DNA from 4 places in the Cupriavidus sp. P-10 genome. Region 3 is predicted to be linked to each of the others. Evidence: predicted binding sites of a transcription regulator. Region 3 holds the regulator's gene; each other region holds the start of a gene.
What was found. The regulator FNR, encoded in region 3, switches genes on or off when oxygen is low (the NO sensors DNR and NnrR bind a similar motif). The targets are predictions, from matches to a motif close to TTGATNNNNATCAA.
Positions count from the first base shown of each region.

Region 1: a site for FNR is predicted at 2,865-2,878, ahead of CTP10_RS33860 (universal stress protein). Genes of this name have one in related genera too.
Region 2: a site for FNR is predicted at 2,221-2,234, ahead of paaA (1,2-phenylacetyl-CoA epoxidase subunit PaaA). Genes of this name have one in related genera too.
Region 4: a site for FNR is predicted at 1,577-1,590, ahead of CTP10_RS02945 (DASS family sodium-coupled anion symporter). Genes of this name have one in related genera too.

Region 1 covers NZ_AP025172.1:840,749-844,923, forward strand. The annotation lists gene CTP10_RS33850 (universal stress protein) at 635-1,474, opposite strand; gene CTP10_RS33855 (DUF1488 domain-containing protein) at 1,946-2,224, opposite strand; gene CTP10_RS33860 (universal stress protein) at 2,264-2,716, opposite strand; gene CTP10_RS33865 (flavodoxin family protein) at 2,950-3,489, shown strand; gene CTP10_RS33870 (carboxypeptidase regulatory-like domain-containing protein) at 3,587-4,072, opposite strand; gene CTP10_RS33875 (universal stress protein) at 4,124-4,175, opposite strand, start outside.
Region 2 covers NZ_AP025171.1:2,280,566-2,284,740, reverse strand. The annotation lists gene boxA (benzoyl-CoA 2,3-epoxidase subunit BoxA) at 1-1,123, shown strand, start outside; gene paaX (phenylacetic acid degradation operon negative regulatory protein PaaX) at 1,218-2,141, opposite strand; gene paaA (1,2-phenylacetyl-CoA epoxidase subunit PaaA) at 2,271-3,266, shown strand; gene paaB (1,2-phenylacetyl-CoA epoxidase subunit PaaB) at 3,323-3,604, shown strand; gene paaC (1,2-phenylacetyl-CoA epoxidase subunit PaaC) at 3,618-4,175, shown strand, end outside.
Region 3 covers NZ_AP025170.1:2,178,710-2,182,884, forward strand. The annotation lists gene scpB (SMC-Scp complex subunit ScpB) at 1-30, opposite strand, end outside; gene CTP10_RS10040 (urease accessory protein UreH domain-containing protein) at 581-1,339, opposite strand; gene fnr (fumarate/nitrate reduction transcriptional regulator Fnr) at 1,417-2,142, shown strand; gene CTP10_RS10050 (hypothetical protein) at 2,209-2,454, opposite strand; gene CTP10_RS10055 (FixH family protein) at 2,451-2,660, opposite strand; gene ccoG (cytochrome c oxidase accessory protein CcoG) at 2,696-4,168, opposite strand.
Region 4 covers NZ_AP025170.1:632,695-636,869, reverse strand. The annotation lists gene CTP10_RS02955 (tyrosine-protein phosphatase) at 291-1,112, opposite strand; gene CTP10_RS02950 (RNA-binding protein) at 1,162-1,407, opposite strand; gene CTP10_RS02945 (DASS family sodium-coupled anion symporter) at 1,827-3,383, shown strand; gene CTP10_RS02940 (Ldh family oxidoreductase) at 3,406-4,175, shown strand, end outside.

The DNA.
Region 1 (4,175 bases), on a different replicon from region 3:
GTGGCCGGCGTGCATGACTGGCTAGTCGTCTTGTTCACAGCGCTGCGCCTAGCACTTTGCGACCGGGCAAACTGCCGGATAAAAGGGGTGGCGGCGGACAGTTTCTGGTCGACCACTGCCAATTGCGTTGAAGTGTGTCTCCGGAAGACAGAACCTGGGGGGCACGGACCGGCACACCGTACCATTGGGGAGCGATCAGTACATCGCCGCGCGTACGCGAATGCACGCGCGGAAGAAATCCTCGGTAGAAAAGCTGGCCTTTATCGCCCGAGCTCGCCAGACAGAATAAGTCCTGGCGTGAACTTCGATGTACCGGTCACGGGTAGCCGGCTCGAATGGAAACATGCCGTCGGACACGGGAAATGCCGGCCGACGCCTAAGAAACTCACTCCAGAAACCCTGCGCAAGCTGGCGGAGTGTTCCGTTGTCATCGTTCATCGGATTCCATTGAGCGACACGCTCCTCAGTATTGACAGCGAACGGCCGGTACCTTGCTGCCCTGTCTGGCTCTCTGTCCCGCTAGTAGGCCTGAGGCTACTCCGATTCCGTTCCCGCACTTGCCCTACCATCCCGCTCCGTAGCAGCCGCCGCACCGCACTTCCCTTCATCGCATCGCCGAGGCGCTGCGGCAAAATCAGTGCGACATCAGTACCGGCACTGTCATCGACTCGAGCAGCGTGCGGGTGACACCGCCAAGGACCAGCTCATGCACCCGGCTGTGCCCGTAGGCGCCCATGACGATCAGGTCAGCATTTCGGTCTGCGGCGTGTGAGAGCAACATCTGGCCCACGTCATCGCCGTCTCCCGCCGAAAGCGTGCACAGCTGCGCTTCCACGCCATACCGAGCCAGCCAGTCCACGGCATACTGAGGCGGCGACACCCAAGGCCCCTTCAGAACGCTCGATGGTGTCCACGAAACCACTTCCACGGTGCCTGCGCGCTGCAGAAGCGGGAGCGCATCGCAGATGGCGCGCGCCGACTCGCGGCTGCCGTTCCACGCCACCATGACGTTCTTGCCAACGCTCGGGAACCGGCCCGCATACGGGACCACCAGCACCGGCCGCCCACATTGCAGCACGATGGATTCAACAAAGCCGGGCTCAGCGTAGGCGGCATCATCAGTGGGATCGTGCTGTCCGAGGATGACAAGATCCGCCCGATGTGCCTCTGCCTGGACCGTCGCCGCCGTGGCCCAGTCCGGCGCCCGCCATTCCGTATTGACGGCTATCTCGTCCGTCGCGCCCATCAGGGCATGGCGGGCCCCCTCGCCGACCTGATGCTGCCATTCGTTGTAGGAGGCGAGATAGCGGTCGCCGTCCACTAGGTAGCGCACGGCGGTGGGATCCGGCTTGCCGACGGCAAGCAGGCCGACCAGCGTGGATTGGAACTCCAGCGCCAGCTGGGTGGCGAGGTTCAGCCGGTCGTACACACGGCGGCTGGCGTCGAGATGAACCAGGATCGTTGCGTAGTCCATGGATTGTCTCCATCAGGCAGCCCCGAACGGGGCTTTGCTTAAATCTATATCGCCACCCCGCCCCGGATTTGTCGTGCATCAAGCCACCTTCCTGTCCGCGCCATAGGCGATACCGCTGGCACCACCACTACCGCTCTGGTGCGCGCCACTATGATTCCCATAGAGCGAGCGCCGGTTGGCATTGACCTGCGCTACGACTGAGCGGGGCGGCCAGGCGAGCATGAGAGGCCATTGGCGGGCACATCAGGTACGGGTTGCACCGGGCCGCCTGACGCCAACGCGAGCGTGCGCGGCTTCGGTGGCCGCAACGGGTCCGGTACGGCGCTACACGCTGCGCATAACGGCACCAACGCGCAGGCGGCAAGCCTGCGCCATCCTGGCTGTCTTGCCGGGGTGCATGACTGCAAGCGATTTTTCATGGGTGACCTCCTGTGGGGCGCGCACCGGCCGCCGCCGGCCACCACGTGCGCTTCACACCGCGAAGCGGACATGACCGCTGTGCAGCACGATGTGCTGCTCACCTGTCATCTCGAACAGCGCTCCCGCAACGCGTTCAATGTCGTTGCGGTTGCTCATGAATGCCGGCAGCAAATCTTCACTGCGGTACGAGCGCGCGCCGAAATGATCCTCAAGCGCCTCGGCAGTGATCTTATAGGTTGCCGGCAAGCCGTCCACCTTCGCGGCACACTGCAGGCTTGGTCCGGTCGGGCAATAATCCGGCATCTCGCCGGCAAAGTCGATTTTATGCATAGCTCTCTGGGGTAATGCCCTCCAAAGTCTGTTCGCCTGCTACGCCTCCTCGGCGCGAACAAGCAGGACGGGCGCGACGGCGAGGGTGATCACGCTTCGCGCGACGCTGCCCATGACGAGTCGCCGCACTCCCCGGCGGCCGTGCGTACCCATCACAACGAGATCGGCGTCCCAGCCATTGGCTTCGGCCGCGATCGTGGTAGCAACGTCGCCCTCGGCCATCGGCTTGCCCAGCAGCCGCGTTACGTGGCGAATGCCCGCCGCGGCAAGCCTGCTGGCGGCAGCCGCGAGGACGCTTTCGCCCGCCGTCGTGAGGTCCTCTATCAATCTCACCGGATCCAGGTTGCTGACATCCAGGAACGGGCTGCGGTCATCGACCACATGGACCACCTCCACTTCCGCGTTGGCGGCGAGCGCGATGATCATGGCCTGTTCCAGGGCAAGCTCCGATGCGGCGCCGCCGTCCATGGCGACAAGGATGCGCTGGTACATAGCGGCTTCTCCGGTGATAGGAGTCTGTGGTGGCTCGGGTCTGGACTTGTCTAATGCAGCGTAGAGCAACCGGCGCAACTGCTGTTGATACGTGTCAAAGCCGCTGCACGATGCTCCAACCGCCGCGGCGGGCGGGCATATGTCCCAGTTGATGCGCATCAATGGCGGCCGCCACGCAAGACCTACGCTGCAGAAGCAGCGACGTCCGCTGCCAACTTGACCGGAGCCCCGTGATGACCCAAACCGCGATTGTTTATTACTCCCGCACCGGCACCGTACGCCAGGTGGCAGAGGCCGTTGCCGCGCGGACCGGATGGCCACTGGCCGAGGTCGCCGACGTGAAAAGCCGCGCCGGGATCCTTGGCGACATCCGGTCCGTTATCGATAACCTCTTTCACCGCCAGGTCGAGTACCGCTACGACGGCCCGACCCTCGATCGCTGCGAGCATATCGTGGTCCTGGCACCGGTATGGATGGGCAGGCTGGCGGCCCCGATGCGCAGCTTTCTGGCCGCCAGCGTCGCCAAGCCGCCGCTAGCCGCGCGCGTGTCGGCAATCTGTGTCATGGCATCGCTCGGGGGCTTCCAGGCAGAGGCGGAGATAGGCAAACTCACGGGAAAGACACCCGCGCCGGCACTCGTGCTGCTCGAACGAGACGTGCTGAGCGGCGATACCGCCGCCGAGATCGATGACTTCGTGCAGGCGTTGCGGTTCGCGGACTCCAGGCCTGCCCACGCCGAGCGTCCCGCCTGGTTGTCCCCAAACCAGACGTGAGCGCTTCTTGCGGCTCGGTCGCTCCTCTTTCGAGGCGTCCTGAACCGCCGCGAACTTGCGCGTTTTCGGCCCGCGGCGACACTGTCAGGCTGCGGGCTCAGCGACGCGGACAGGGTGTTGTGCCGCAGAGCAGCCAGTCGTCCTCGAGCGTATTGACCTGCAGCCGGAACGTCATGTCGAGCGGCTCGCCAGCGACGACGATGTCGCGCATCTGGTTCCGCCCTTGGTAGCTCACCGCGACCCGATAGGTACCTGGCTTGAGTCGCATGTAGAACAGCGGCCCGCTGGCGGTAGTTTGCAGCACGGCGCGACCCTCCTGGCTGGCCACGACCACCGTGGCACCGTCCAGCGGGTTGCCGCGCCCGGCATCCACCATCGTCAGCCGTACATTGAAACGCGCGGCGATGGCCAGCATGCTTTGAAAGCCAGCGTCATCGTCTCCACCCGAAACGTAGGAGACGCCGTGCTGCTCCATGATCTGCACGTCAGCGCCAGCGGGCGTAGCGCGAGCGGCGCAACCGACCGCCGCAACGGCAATCGCCAGCGACGACAGGCCGACGCCAAGGCTTCTTGAAACCTGCATTTGCGTTACTCCGAACGAATTGTTGGGTGTCCGCGGACTGGAACCGAACGGTCAGGGCGTATCGTTGCCCGACTGCTGCCTAACGAGCAGTACGGGGCGAACC
Region 2 (4,175 bases), on a different replicon from region 3:
CTGCATTTCCCCGTGTCCGACCGGCTCGATCGACAACTGGCGCGACATGCCGAAGCTGCGCGTCTACAGCATCGAAGAGCAGCTGACCTGGGACACGCTGCCCGCAGAGCTCTCGCCCGAGCAGCTGGCCGACCTGGCACCCGGCGCCGGGACGCAGACCGCGGCGCCGGAGATTCCCGCCACGTCGCCGCTTGCCGGCACCGGCGAAGATGCCTTTAACAGCGCGCGCTACGGCGCCACCGTACCGCCGTGGTCCGCCGCCCATGCCTACACCAATGTCTATGGCGCCAAGTCCGCGAACAAGACCATTACCGCCACGGTGACCGGCAATGTGCGCGTGACCGATGTCGGCCGTGAATACGACACGCACCACATCGTGCTGGACTTCGGCGCGACGCCGTTCCCGGTGCTTGAGGGCCAGTCGATCGGCATCGTGCCGCCGGGCACCGACGCCAGCGGCCGGCCGCACCACGCGCGCCAGTACTCCATCGCCAGCGCGCGCAACGGCGAGCGGCCGGGCTACAACAACCTGTCGCTGACCATCAAGCGCGTGCTGCAGGACCACCACGGCAATCCCGTGCGCGGCGTCGGATCGAACTACATGTGCGACCTGAAGGTGGGCGAAAAGGTGGAAGTGATCGGACCGTTCGGCGCCAGCTTCCTGATGCCCAACCACCCGCGCTCGAATATCGTGATGATCTGCACGGGCACCGGCAGCGCGCCGATGCGGGCGATGACGGAATGGCGTCGCCGCTTGCGCAAGGCCGGCAGGTTCGATGGCGGCAAGCTGATGCTGTTCTTTGGCGCGCGCAGCAAGGAAGAGTTGCCGTACTTCGGGCCGCTGCAGAACTTGCCCAAGGATTTCATCGACATCAACCTGGCGTTCTCGCGCACGCCGGGGAGCCCCAAGCGCTATGTGCAGGACCTGATGCGCGAGCGCGCGGCGGATCTCGCGGCGCTGCTGGCTTCACCGGATACGTACTTCTATGTCTGCGGGCTGAAGAGCATGGAGGAGGGCGTGGTGCTGGCGCTGCGGGACGTGGCGCAGCAGGCGGGATTGCATTGGGAATCGCTCGCTGAAGGGCTGAGGCGGGACGGGCGGCTGCATCTGGAGACGTACTGAAGCGGAGGCCTGCGCTAGTACCACCACCCCTCGCAAACGCGCCCCTCTCCCGCGCGCTGGAGAGGGGAGCAAACCGCGGGGCTGCGTGGGGGTGTCAGGCGTGCTTGAACCGCCTGCGCAATTTATTCGACGCATCGGCCAGCCCTCCATCCGCCACCTCCACCACCCCGTGCAGGTATTCCTCGCTTCCCTCCAATAACGCCCCATACATCCCACTGCACATCCCCCGCGCCGTCCGCCCCGGCCAATCCTGCGGCAGCAGCGCCTCCGGCAGGTTGGGATCGCGCAGCAGCACGCGCCGGTATTCATGCACCAGCAGCGTCCGCACGAAGAAGGCATCCACTGGCGCCAACTCCGCCGCTTCATCGGCCAGCGGTGAAAAGCGTCTCAACAAGGCCTGCCACGCGTCGGCCACGTCGCCCAGCTTGAACGTCTGGTGCATCAGCGCCTGCAGCGGCCGCAGCGAGAACGCCTCCAGGCTGCTCGCCTCCATCACCGCCACATAGTCCTGCGCACGCGCTGACTGGATGATCTCGCGCAGCGACCCAAGGTCCGCATTGGGATGCGCCATCACCCCCGGCGCGATCGCGCCAAAGCCCTCCCACAGCAATTCCCGCTTCAGCTTCTGCCGCACAGTGGCGCGAACGTCACCGCGCACCATCACCAGCGTCCAGCGGCCATCCCACTCCTGCGCTTCGCCCGCATAGATGCGCTTGCCGGCGTGCAACACGCGTTGCAGGCCGGCTTCCGACAGTCCGTAGTAGCTGCGCCGCCCGATCCTGGTGGCGGCCAGCCAGTCGTCTGCAGTCAGGCGGAAAGTGGCCGTGCGCACCAGCCGGTCATTGATGCCGAATGGCGCCGCGAGGCGGATCAGGCTCCCCAGCCACACCGCCTGCGGCCGCGGCGCCACCAGGTCGCCGTACAGCGTCACCAGCAGGGAGTTGGCGCCCAGCTTGAGGCCGCGCGCCAGCCGGGCGATGCGCGGGGAGGGCTGTTCTGCGTCAGGGGAGGTCGCCATCGCGGGTCCTGAAAGTGATACACATTCGTCGATTGCTTGAATCAAATTGTATCACTACCATGCATTGCAACTGACGCAATTGACGCAAATCAAGACCCCGAGCGGGACCCCTACAAAAGCGGAGCAGGCATGTACGCACAGCTGGTGGAGACGGGAGCAACAAGGCTCCGCGCGATGGAAGAGATGGACCCGCAGGAACGCGCGTTCCAGGCACGTGTGGACGAAGGGATCAAGATCGAGGCCAAGGACTGGATGCCCGAGGCTTACCGCAAGACCCTGGTCCGCCAGATCTCGCAGCACGCGCATTCTGAAATCGTCGGCCAGCTGCCGGAAGGAAACTGGGTTACCCGTGCGCCCACGCTGGAGCGCAAGGCCGTGCTGCTGGCCAAGATCCAGGACGAAGCCGGCCACGGCCTCTATCTGTACAGCGCGGCGGAAACGCTGGGCGTGTCGCGCGACCAGATGCTGGGCGATCTGCATTCGGGCAAGGCCAAGTATTCCAGCATCTTCAATTACCCCACGCTGTCCTGGGCCGATATCGGCATGATCGGCTGGCTGGTCGATGGCTCGGCCATCATCAACCAGGTGCCGCTGTGTCGCTGCTCGTACGGCCCGTATGCGCGCGCCATGGTGCGCGTGTGCAAGGAAGAGTCGTTCCACCAGCGCCAGGGCTACGACATCCTGCTGAAGCTGTGCAACGGCACGCCCGAGCAGAAGCAGATGGCGCAGGACGCGCTCAATCGCTGGTGGTGGCCCGCGCTGATGATGTTCGGCCCGTCCGACGGCGATTCGCCCAACAGCGCGCAATCGATGCAATGGCGCATCAAGCTGTTCTCCAACGACGAGCTGCGCCAGAAGATGGTCGACCAGACCGTGCCGCAGGCCGAATACCTCGGCCTGACCATTCCCGATCCCGAATTGAAGTGGAACGCGGAACGCGGCCACCATGACTTCGGCGAGATCGACTGGTCCGAGTTCTACAACGTGATCCAGGGCAACGGCCCGTGCAACCGCGACCGCCTGCGCACCCGCGTCAAGGCCTGGGACGACGGCGCATGGTTCCGCGACGCGCTGGTGGCCCACGCCCAAAAGCAGGCCCCGCAGGCGCAGCAAGCCGCAGCCTGATCCCCGCGGCGCAGCGCGCCGCCCCTACATCGATTCGCTTTACACAGGAGGTTGCCATGAAAGAGTGGCCGCTTTGGGAGATCTTTATCCGCAGCCAGCACGGCCTGGCCCACAAGCACGTGGGCAGCCTGCACGCGCCGGACGGCGAAATGGCGATCAACAACGCCCGCGACGTCTACACGCGCCGCAATGAAGGCGTCAGCGTCTGGGTGGTGAAGGCCGGCGACGTGATGGCCAGCAGCCCCGGCGACAAGGGCCCGCTGTTCGAACCCGCCAACAGCAAGGTCTACCGCCACCCGACGTTCTTCCCGATGCCGGAAGCGGTCAAGCACATCTGATACGGCCCGGACCATGGACAACAAGCTCGAATTTTTGCTGCGCCTTGGCGATTCCACGCTGGTGCTTGGCCAGCGCCTGTCGGAATGGTGCGGCCATGGCCCCGCGCTGGAAGAGGACATCGCGCTGACCAACGTCGCGCTCGACCTGGTCGGCCAGACCCGCCTGTGGCTGGGCTATGCCGCCGAAGTGGAGGGCGCCGGCCGCACCGCCGACCAGCTCGCCTACCTGCGCGACGCGCACCAGTTCCGCAACCTGCTGCTGGTGGAGCAGCCCAACGGCAGCTATGCCGATACGCTGGCGCGCCAGTTCCTGTTCGATACGTGGCACTACTTCCAGCTCGAAGCGCTGCAGCGTTCGACCGATGCGCGCATCGCAGAGATCGCCGCCAAGTCGCTCAAGGAAGTCACCTACCACGTGCGCCGCAGCGCCGACCTGGTGGTGCGCCTGGGCGATGGCACCGAGGAAAGCCATCGCCGCATGCAGGATGCCTTCGACGACCTGTGGATGTTCACCGGCGAATTGTTCGAGGCCGATGCGGCCGAGGCCGCACTGGTGCGCGAAGGCGTGATC
Region 3 (4,175 bases):
GAGGACGATCTTCGCCTCTTGGGTATTCATGTTGATGGTGTGCAGCCTGTCTTTGCACCTGCTCCCGGACGGATCCGGGGCACCGGAGATTTTGGATACAGCGACGCCAATGCCATCGCCATCTCATTGCGCAGCTCACCCGGATACCTGCTGCATCCAAGCCGTGCACTTCCATTCTTTGCATCGAGTTGCCGGGTCACTCCGGCAGGAGATCGTTCGCATGCCGCCATGGGCCGGTCAGCGAACCTCTTGCGTGGCACATCCGAAAACCGGACGCTGCTGTCGGCGAACTGAACGCCTCGGACGCAAGAAAAACGGGTATCGGGAGCAAGGCCGGCATCTCCAACACCGCAGTGCCAGCCGGGCTTTGATCTTTTGAACCGGATGGACCGCGGGCCGGGCCGGGCATCGAACCACCAACGCTTCCCGCCGCCGTGGGCGTGCCTTCTGGTAGGAAGGCCGCTTGGCGCTGCTCGCCGTTGCTTACAAAACACCGCGCGATACCGCAATGTTGGCGATTGTATGGCATTCCCGCCCTTGCCCGCAACCATCATTCGCTGCGCCGCGCGCCCCATGCGCCTCAAAAGACCAGGCAGAAACCCTGCTCTGCCAGCGAATGTGGCAGCAACACCGCGCGCGCCAGGCCAAGGGCCCCGAACGCCATGACCGCCACGCCCGCGCCCACCCGCACCGCGCGCCGCCGCGACAGGCTGCGCAGGTAGCCGGACAGCCCCGACAGCACCAGCAGGTTGGGCAGCGTGCCGACGCCGAACACGCCCATCACCAGTGCGCCGGAACCGGCATTGCCGGCGAGCAGCGCAAGCGTCAGCGCACCATAGACCATGCCGCACGGCACCAGCCCCCAGGCCAGTCCAACCCCGTAGCGCCTGGCAAGGCCCCCATGCGCACGCACGAACGCGGGCATGTTGCCGCCTAGCCGGCCCAACTGCCGCGCCACGCCACTGCCAGCCCGCGCCGCCAGCCGCTCCAGCCATGCCACGGTAAAGGCATTGCCGCGCAGCAGGCGCCAGCCCGACCACAGCAGCATGGCGCTGCCGGCACCGAACAGCCAGCGCTGCAACGGCAGGTAATCCTGCTTCCACGCGCCGGCGCCGATCGCGCCCAGCAGCGCGCCTAGCATCATGTAGGTCGAAATCCTGCCCAGGTGCATTGCCAGCAACTCGCCGACCCAGGCAGCACGGCTGCGCACGAAGGTCATGGCCGCAACGCTGCCACGTGGTTGTTCGACTGCCAGCGCGATGCCGCCACACATTGCTGCACAGTGCACGCCGCCCAGCAATGCCAGCATAAAAACGCTAATTAGCACACCAAATGTCAAATCTGGCTCCCTGCCGCATCACATCGCACGGTAAAATGTCCTGATCGCGCCCTCGCATCCAATCTTGCAGGTTCCAATTGCTTACCTCCATTCCAATCACCGAAATGTCGCCCCGTTGCTCCACATGCGCGATGGGGCAACTGTGCCTTCCGGTTGGCATGTCCCAGCAAGACCTTACCAAGATGGACACGCTGGTGCAGGAACGCATCCGGGTCCATAAGGGTGAGACCTTGTATCGCATGGGCGATCCCCTCACCGCGGTTTATGCCGTTCGCTTCGGCACGCTCAAGACGCACGTCACGACCGAAGACGGCCGTTCACAGATTACCGGTTTCCATCTGCCAGGCGAGATCGTCGGACTCGACGGCCTGGGGGAAATGCAGCATGCCTCTGACGCGACCGCGCTGGAAGATACCGAAGTCTGCGTAGTCCGCCTTGGTGACCTCCAGACCCTGTCCGCAGACCTGCCTTCGCTGCAGCACCAGTTCCTGCGGCTGATGGGCAAGGAAATCACGCACGACCAGCTGATGCTGGTGACACTCGGCTCGATGCGCGCCGAAGAGCGCCTGGCCGCGTTCCTGATCAACCTGTCGGAGCGCCTTTCGGCACGCGGGTACTCGTCGACCGAATTCGTGATGCGCATGAGCCGCGAGGAAATCGGCAGCTACCTGGGCCTGAAACTGGAAACCGTCAGCCGCCTGTTCTCGCGCTTCGCTGAAGCCGGCCTGATCCAGATTCGCCAGCGCCACGTGAAGCTGGTGGATCTCGCCGGCATCAAGCAGCTCTACAGCCGTAGCTGCTGACCCTTCCCCACGCCACACCACACCGCATTGCGCTTGCGCCGCACAGGGCGGCGCAAGCATCGCCCTTCACTCCAGCTCGTCGGTATCGCTAAGCCGCGTCGGCATCGTGTACAGCGTCAGGCCGCTGGACAGCGCGCAGAATATCCACGCCAGCAGGAAGCTCATCGTATAGATCGATTCGCGCGACGCCTCGATCGGATGCCCGAAGAACTTCAGGTCACCGGGATCCACGACCGAGAACACCGTCGCGGTGGCGAAGCCCGCCATCAGGAACCCCGGCCACAAGACCCACATCAGCCAGCGCAACCTCATGGCTGCCTCGCTGCGCTCGGCTGAGGCCGCACTGCCTCCGCCTTCTCGACCACCAGTCCATGACGCGCCGCGCCCTGCACCGGCATGTCAGGATGCGACGACGCAAGCCAGATGGTGACGCCGCACGCCACCATCGCGACCAGCGGGCCGCTCATCAACAGCCACGGCCACGGCTCCTTCCACCACGGATTGCCTTGCTGATTCATCATGCCCCCTTAAGTTCTGCACCGAGCGCCTGGCGTCACAGGTCGCGCGGCACGATAAAGCTGGTGGTTTGCCGGATCTCGGCGCTGCCCCGCTCAGTTGCTTCGCTGGTCACCGTCACGCGGATCTTGTGCGTGCCTTGCGCGGCGTATTCGATCGGCACGCGTATGCGGATCGGCAACAGCCGGTTCGACGTCGGCGCCAGCGACTCGGCCTGCTTGTCGTATTCGACCGTCAGGTTTTTCAACTCGTCGCTGTCGGCTCGCACGCTGATGTGCATCGGCCCTTCAGTCGTGTTGATCAGCTGCAGGCGATAGACGTTCTCGATCCAGCGGCCCTCGACTTCCCGGCCCAACGCGCCGCGGTCGCGGATGATGTCCACCTTCAGCGGCGTGCGCAGCGCGATCGAAGCGACGAAGCCCGCAAGCAGCGCAACCCACACCACCGAATAGATGATGACACGCGGGCGCATCAAGCGCTTGCGCGACGCTGCCGCCGACAGCGCCTTGCGCATGGCATTTTCCGACGTGTACCGGATCAGGCCGCGCGGATAGGACATCTTGTCCATGACCTGGTCGCAGGCGTCGATGCAGGCACCGCAGCCGATGCATTCATACTGCAGGCCGTCGCGGATGTCGATGCCGGTCGGGCACACCTGGACGCAAATGCTGCAGTTGACGCAATCGCCCAGGCCCGCCTGGCGATGATCGGTCTTGCGCGAACGGCTGCCACGCGGCTCGCCCCGGCCGATGTCGTAGGTAACGACATAGGTGTCGCGGTCGACCATCACGCTCTGGAAACGCGCGTACGGGCACATGTACTTGCATACCTGCTCGCGCATGAAGCCCGCGTTGCCCCAGGTGGCAAACGCGTAGAACAGCATCCAGAACGTCTGCCACGGGCCCAGCGACAAACTCGCCAGCTCGCCGCCAAGTTCACGAATCGGCGCGAAGTAGCCGATGAAGGTGAACCCAGTCCACAGGGCGATCAGTACCCACAGGAAGTGCTTGGTGGCCTTGAGGCGCAGCTTGCGCAGGCTCCAGGGATCGCCATCCAGGCGGATGCGCGCGATCCGGTCGCCCTCGATCCGCCGCTCGATCCACATGAATATCTCGGTATAGACCGTCTGTGGACAGGCATAGCCGCAAAACAGCCGCCCGGCAATTGCCGTGAACAAGAACAGCGCCAGCGCCGAAATGACCAGCAGCACGGCGAGGTAGATGACATCCTGCGGCCACAGCACCAGCCCGAAGATATAGAACTTGCGTTCGCCAAGGTCGAACAGCACGGCCTGGCGTCCGTTCCACTGGAGCCAGGGCGTGCCGTAGTAAATCAGCTGGGTGAAGAGGACCAGCCAGACACGCCAACTGGAGAATGCGCCCGTGACCGAGCGCGGATAGATCTTGCGGCGGACCTCGTACAGTGTTTCATCCGAGGTCTCGGCAGGCGCAGCGGCCGACCGCTGGGGGTCGGCCGCCCGGGCCACTTCTTCGGTCCCGGGTGCGTTCATGGATGGT
Region 4 (4,175 bases), 1.5 Mb from region 3:
CACGCTGGTGGCGCAGGCCGGAGTGGCGCATGTTGCACTGCAACTAAAATAAAGCCTAGCAGCCGACGTGGCGCGGTGCAAGGCACCGGCGGTGAGGTCTCGGTATAAGCCGGCCGAGATCCAGTCGATGCTCTATGGCGAATCCGGGCTGAAGCCGCGTGCCGGTGCTGGTGCTGCCGACCGATGAAGAAGGGATGATCGCGCTGAGTACCGCCCGCATCCTGCGCGAATGCGGGCGGCTTTAATGCTTCAGGGCTTCAGGGCATTCGGACTTTGAGCGAGGCGGCGCGTCAGTCTTCCAGGTAGTGCGCGCGCAGCTGCGCGACGTCGACGGCAAGCGCGTCGCCCAGGTAGTTGTCGACGCTGCCCCAACCCTGCTCGATCGCCTGCAGCGAGGCATCCAGATAGCTGGCGCGGACTTCGAGCAGCGGCATCATGGCCTCGGCGCTCACGCCCAGCTGCGCCATGCGCGCCAGCGCGGTCTCGTTGAAGCGGGCATTGCGCTGGTTCGATTCCAGGTAGTTGGCGAGGATATCGTCCTGCGCCACGCCCAGCGCCGACAGCAGCAACAGCGAGGCAAAACCGGTGCGGTCCTTGCCCGCGGTGCAGTGGAACAGCAGCGTCTTGCCCTGCTGCGCGGTCTGCATGAAGCCGGCGAAGGCGTCGCGGTAGCGCACCGGGAAATCGCGGTAGACGTCAAGCATGAAGCCGTCGATCTGCGCCGGCGTGCTGGTGCGCAGGCGCGGCATCAGCACGTCCATCGCCATGCTGCCATCGAGCACCGGCACCGCCACCCAGTTGAAGCGCGCGCCGAAGGCGGCTTCGTCCGGCGACTTCTCGCCGGACGAACGGAAGTCGACCACCGTGTCGAGATCGAGCGCATGCAGCCGGTCCAGGTCGGCCGTGCTGGCCAGCGCCGGGTTGCCGCTGCGGTACAGCCGGCCGTTGCGCACGCGCCGTCCGGCGGCGCCGCGCAGCCCGCCAAGGTCGCGCGCATTGCTGATGGTGTCGAATGCCAGTGCGGCGTTGCCGTTCATGCTCTCCACTGCCGCCGGTCCTGGCGACACGATTGCCTGGGCCTGCGGAAACGCCCATCGGAACCACTTGTTCATTGTTGCTCCCTGAATGTTCTTGTCGATGCGGGCGTCGCACCTGGCAGCGTCAGCGGCCGCGATAGGCCGGCACATACCAGCGCAGGTGGCTGCCGGCGATATAGCGCCGGTCCAGCCGCGCCACCAGCTTCCACACCGCCAGTGCGCCGGCGTCGATATCGACCCAGGCCCACGGGCGCTTCGGGTCGCCGGCCTCGACCAGCTCGACCGAGCGGATGCTGGCGTATTGTGCCAATGCCTTGCGCAGCGCCGCTGCGCTGAGTCCTGCCTTCAGCCCGCGTACTAAAACCTTCATCATCGGCTCCAATTATTTCAGATCACACCGGCGCATGCATCACCCGGCTGGCCGGGCGCGGTGGCGCGTGCGCCCTCATCGCCACGCCACGCCCGCCACGCCTTGTAGCGCCGGCCTTTATAGATGGGATAGCGAAGCCGCCGCAAAAATCCGTCGCTCGAAACTAAACTTGATCTGAATCATTGTCGGCGCAATGAAGCGAGTCGGAGCCTCGACATCGCCCACCGCCGGCCCGGACAATTCCTATCATGTCGAACGCGGCGGCCAGGCCAGAAGCCGGGCCGCTAGAGCAAGCCCGACGCGGATGCAGCCTCGCGACCGACAATGCCCCGCCGGCAAAGTTGCCGGCCTGCCGCACCGATCGCCAGCACGCCGCGTCGAGGTATCCGACGAGGATCATCAACACAAGGATGACGGCGATGCCCGATACCTCTCACGCTTCACCTGCCTCCCCGGCTTCACCTGCCTCCCCGGCTCCCCCCACGGCGCCCGCGACCGCGGCAACCGCCAGCGCCGCCGCGCCCAGGATGGCGCTGCACTGGGGCCTGTTCCTCGCCGTCGCCGTGCTGCTTGGCGTACTCGCGATCCCGCAGCCGGAAGGACTGACCATAGCCGGCCAGCGCATGCTGGCCATCCTCGCCTTCGCCATCGTGGTGTGGATCACCGAGGCGGTCTCGTACGAGGCCAGCGCGATCATGATCACCTCGCTGATGGCCGGGCTGATCGGCTTTGCGCCGACGGTCAGCGACCCCAGCGTGCAGTACGGCACCTCCCGGGCGCTGGGCATGGCGCTGGCCGGCTTCTCCAACACGGCGCTCGCGCTGGTGGCCGCCGCGCTGTTCATCTCCGCGGCGATGACCGTGACCGGGCTGGACCGGCGCATCGCGCTGGTGACGCTGTCGGCCATCGGCACCAGCACGCGCCGCATCCTGATCGGCACGGTCGCCGTCACCATCGCGCTGAGCCTGGTGGTGCCGAGCGCCACCGCGCGCAGCGCGTGCGTGGTGCCGATCATGATGGGCGTGATCGCCGCGTTCGGTGTCGACAAGAAGTCGAATATCGCCGCCGGCATCATGATCACGGTGGCGCAGGCCACCAGCATCTGGAACGTCGGCATCCAGACCGCCGCCGCGCAGAACCTGCTGACCGTGGGCTTCATGGACAAGCTGCTCGGTGAGCGGATCACCTGGCTGCAGTGGCTGATCGCCGGCGCGCCGTGGGCCATCGTCATGTCGGTGGTGCTGTACTTCCTGGTGCGCTGGCTGCTGCCGCCCGAGACCGAAGCCATCCCCGGCGGCAAGGAAGCGGTGCAGCGCGAGCTGTCCGAACTGGGCCCGATGACCGGCCCGCAGAAGCGCCTGGCCGCGGTGTCGATCGGCCTGCTGCTGTTCTGGGCCACCGAGGGCAAGCTGCACAGCTTCGATACCGCCACGGTGACCTTTGTCGGCCTGGTGATCCTGATGCTGCCGCGCATCGGCGTGATGGACTGGAAGACCATGCAGCAGCGCACGCCGTGGGGCACGCTGATCGTGTTCGGCGTCGGCATCAGCTTGGGCACCGCGTTGTTGTCGACCAAGGCCGGCCAGTGGCTGGGCGAATTCGTGGTCACGCACTCGGGCCTGGCCACGCAGGGTGCGGTGATGGTGTTCGCCATCCTGGCGGCGTTCCTGATCCTGATCCACCTGGGCTTTGCCAGCGCCACCGCGCTCACCGCGGCGCTGCTGCCGATCCTGATCTCGGTACTGCAGACCCTGCCCGGCGACATCAACCGCGTCGGCATCACCATGCTGCTGGGCTTTACCGTCAGCTTCGGCTTTATCCTGCCGATCAACGCGCCGCAGAACATGGTGTGCCTGGGCACCGATACCTTCAACGGCCGCCAGTTCGCGCGCATCGGCATCCCGGTCACCATCATCGGCTACGGCCTGATGCTGCTGTTCGCGGCGACTTACTGGCGCTGGCTGGGCTGGGTATAAGACAGCCGTTAAGGAGGCCATGATGAAAATCTCCCTGGATTCCGCCCGCCGTTTTGCCCGCGACCTGCTGGTGGCACAGTCGGTACCCGAGGACATCGCCGACGACGTCGCCGAGCACCTGGTCGAAGCCGACCGCTGCGGCTACGCCAGCCACGGCATCTCGATCCTGCCCAACTACCGCAAGGCGATCGAGACCAACAACGTCAACCGCGAAGGCCGCGCCACCTGCGCGCTGGACCGGGGCTCGCTGATGGTGTTCGACGGCCACCGCGGCTTCGGCCAGCACGTGGGCAAGACCGTGATGCAGGCCGCCATCGAGCGCGTGCGCGAGCACGGCCATTGCATCGTCACGCTGCGCCATTCGCACCACCTGGGCCGCATGGGGCACTACGGCGAGCTGGTGGCGGCGGCGGGTTTCGTGCTGCTGAGCTTCACCAACGTGACCAACCGGCCGCCGGTAGTGGCACCGTATGGCGGCCGCGTCGCGCGCCTGACCACCAACCCGCTGTGTTTCGCCGGCCCCATGCCGAACGGCCGCCCGCCCATCGTGGTCGACATGGCCACCAGCGCGATCGCCATCAACAAGGCGCGCGTGCTGGCCGAGAAAGGCGAGGCCGCGCCCGAGAACAGCATCATCGACGCCGAAGGCAACCCCACCACCGACGCCTCGACCATGTTCGGCGAAGAACCCGGCGCGCTGCTGCCGTTCGGCCTGCACAAGGGCTATGCGCTCGGCGTGGTGGCGGAACTGCTGGCGGGGGTGCTGTCGGGCGGCGGCACCATCCAGCCGGA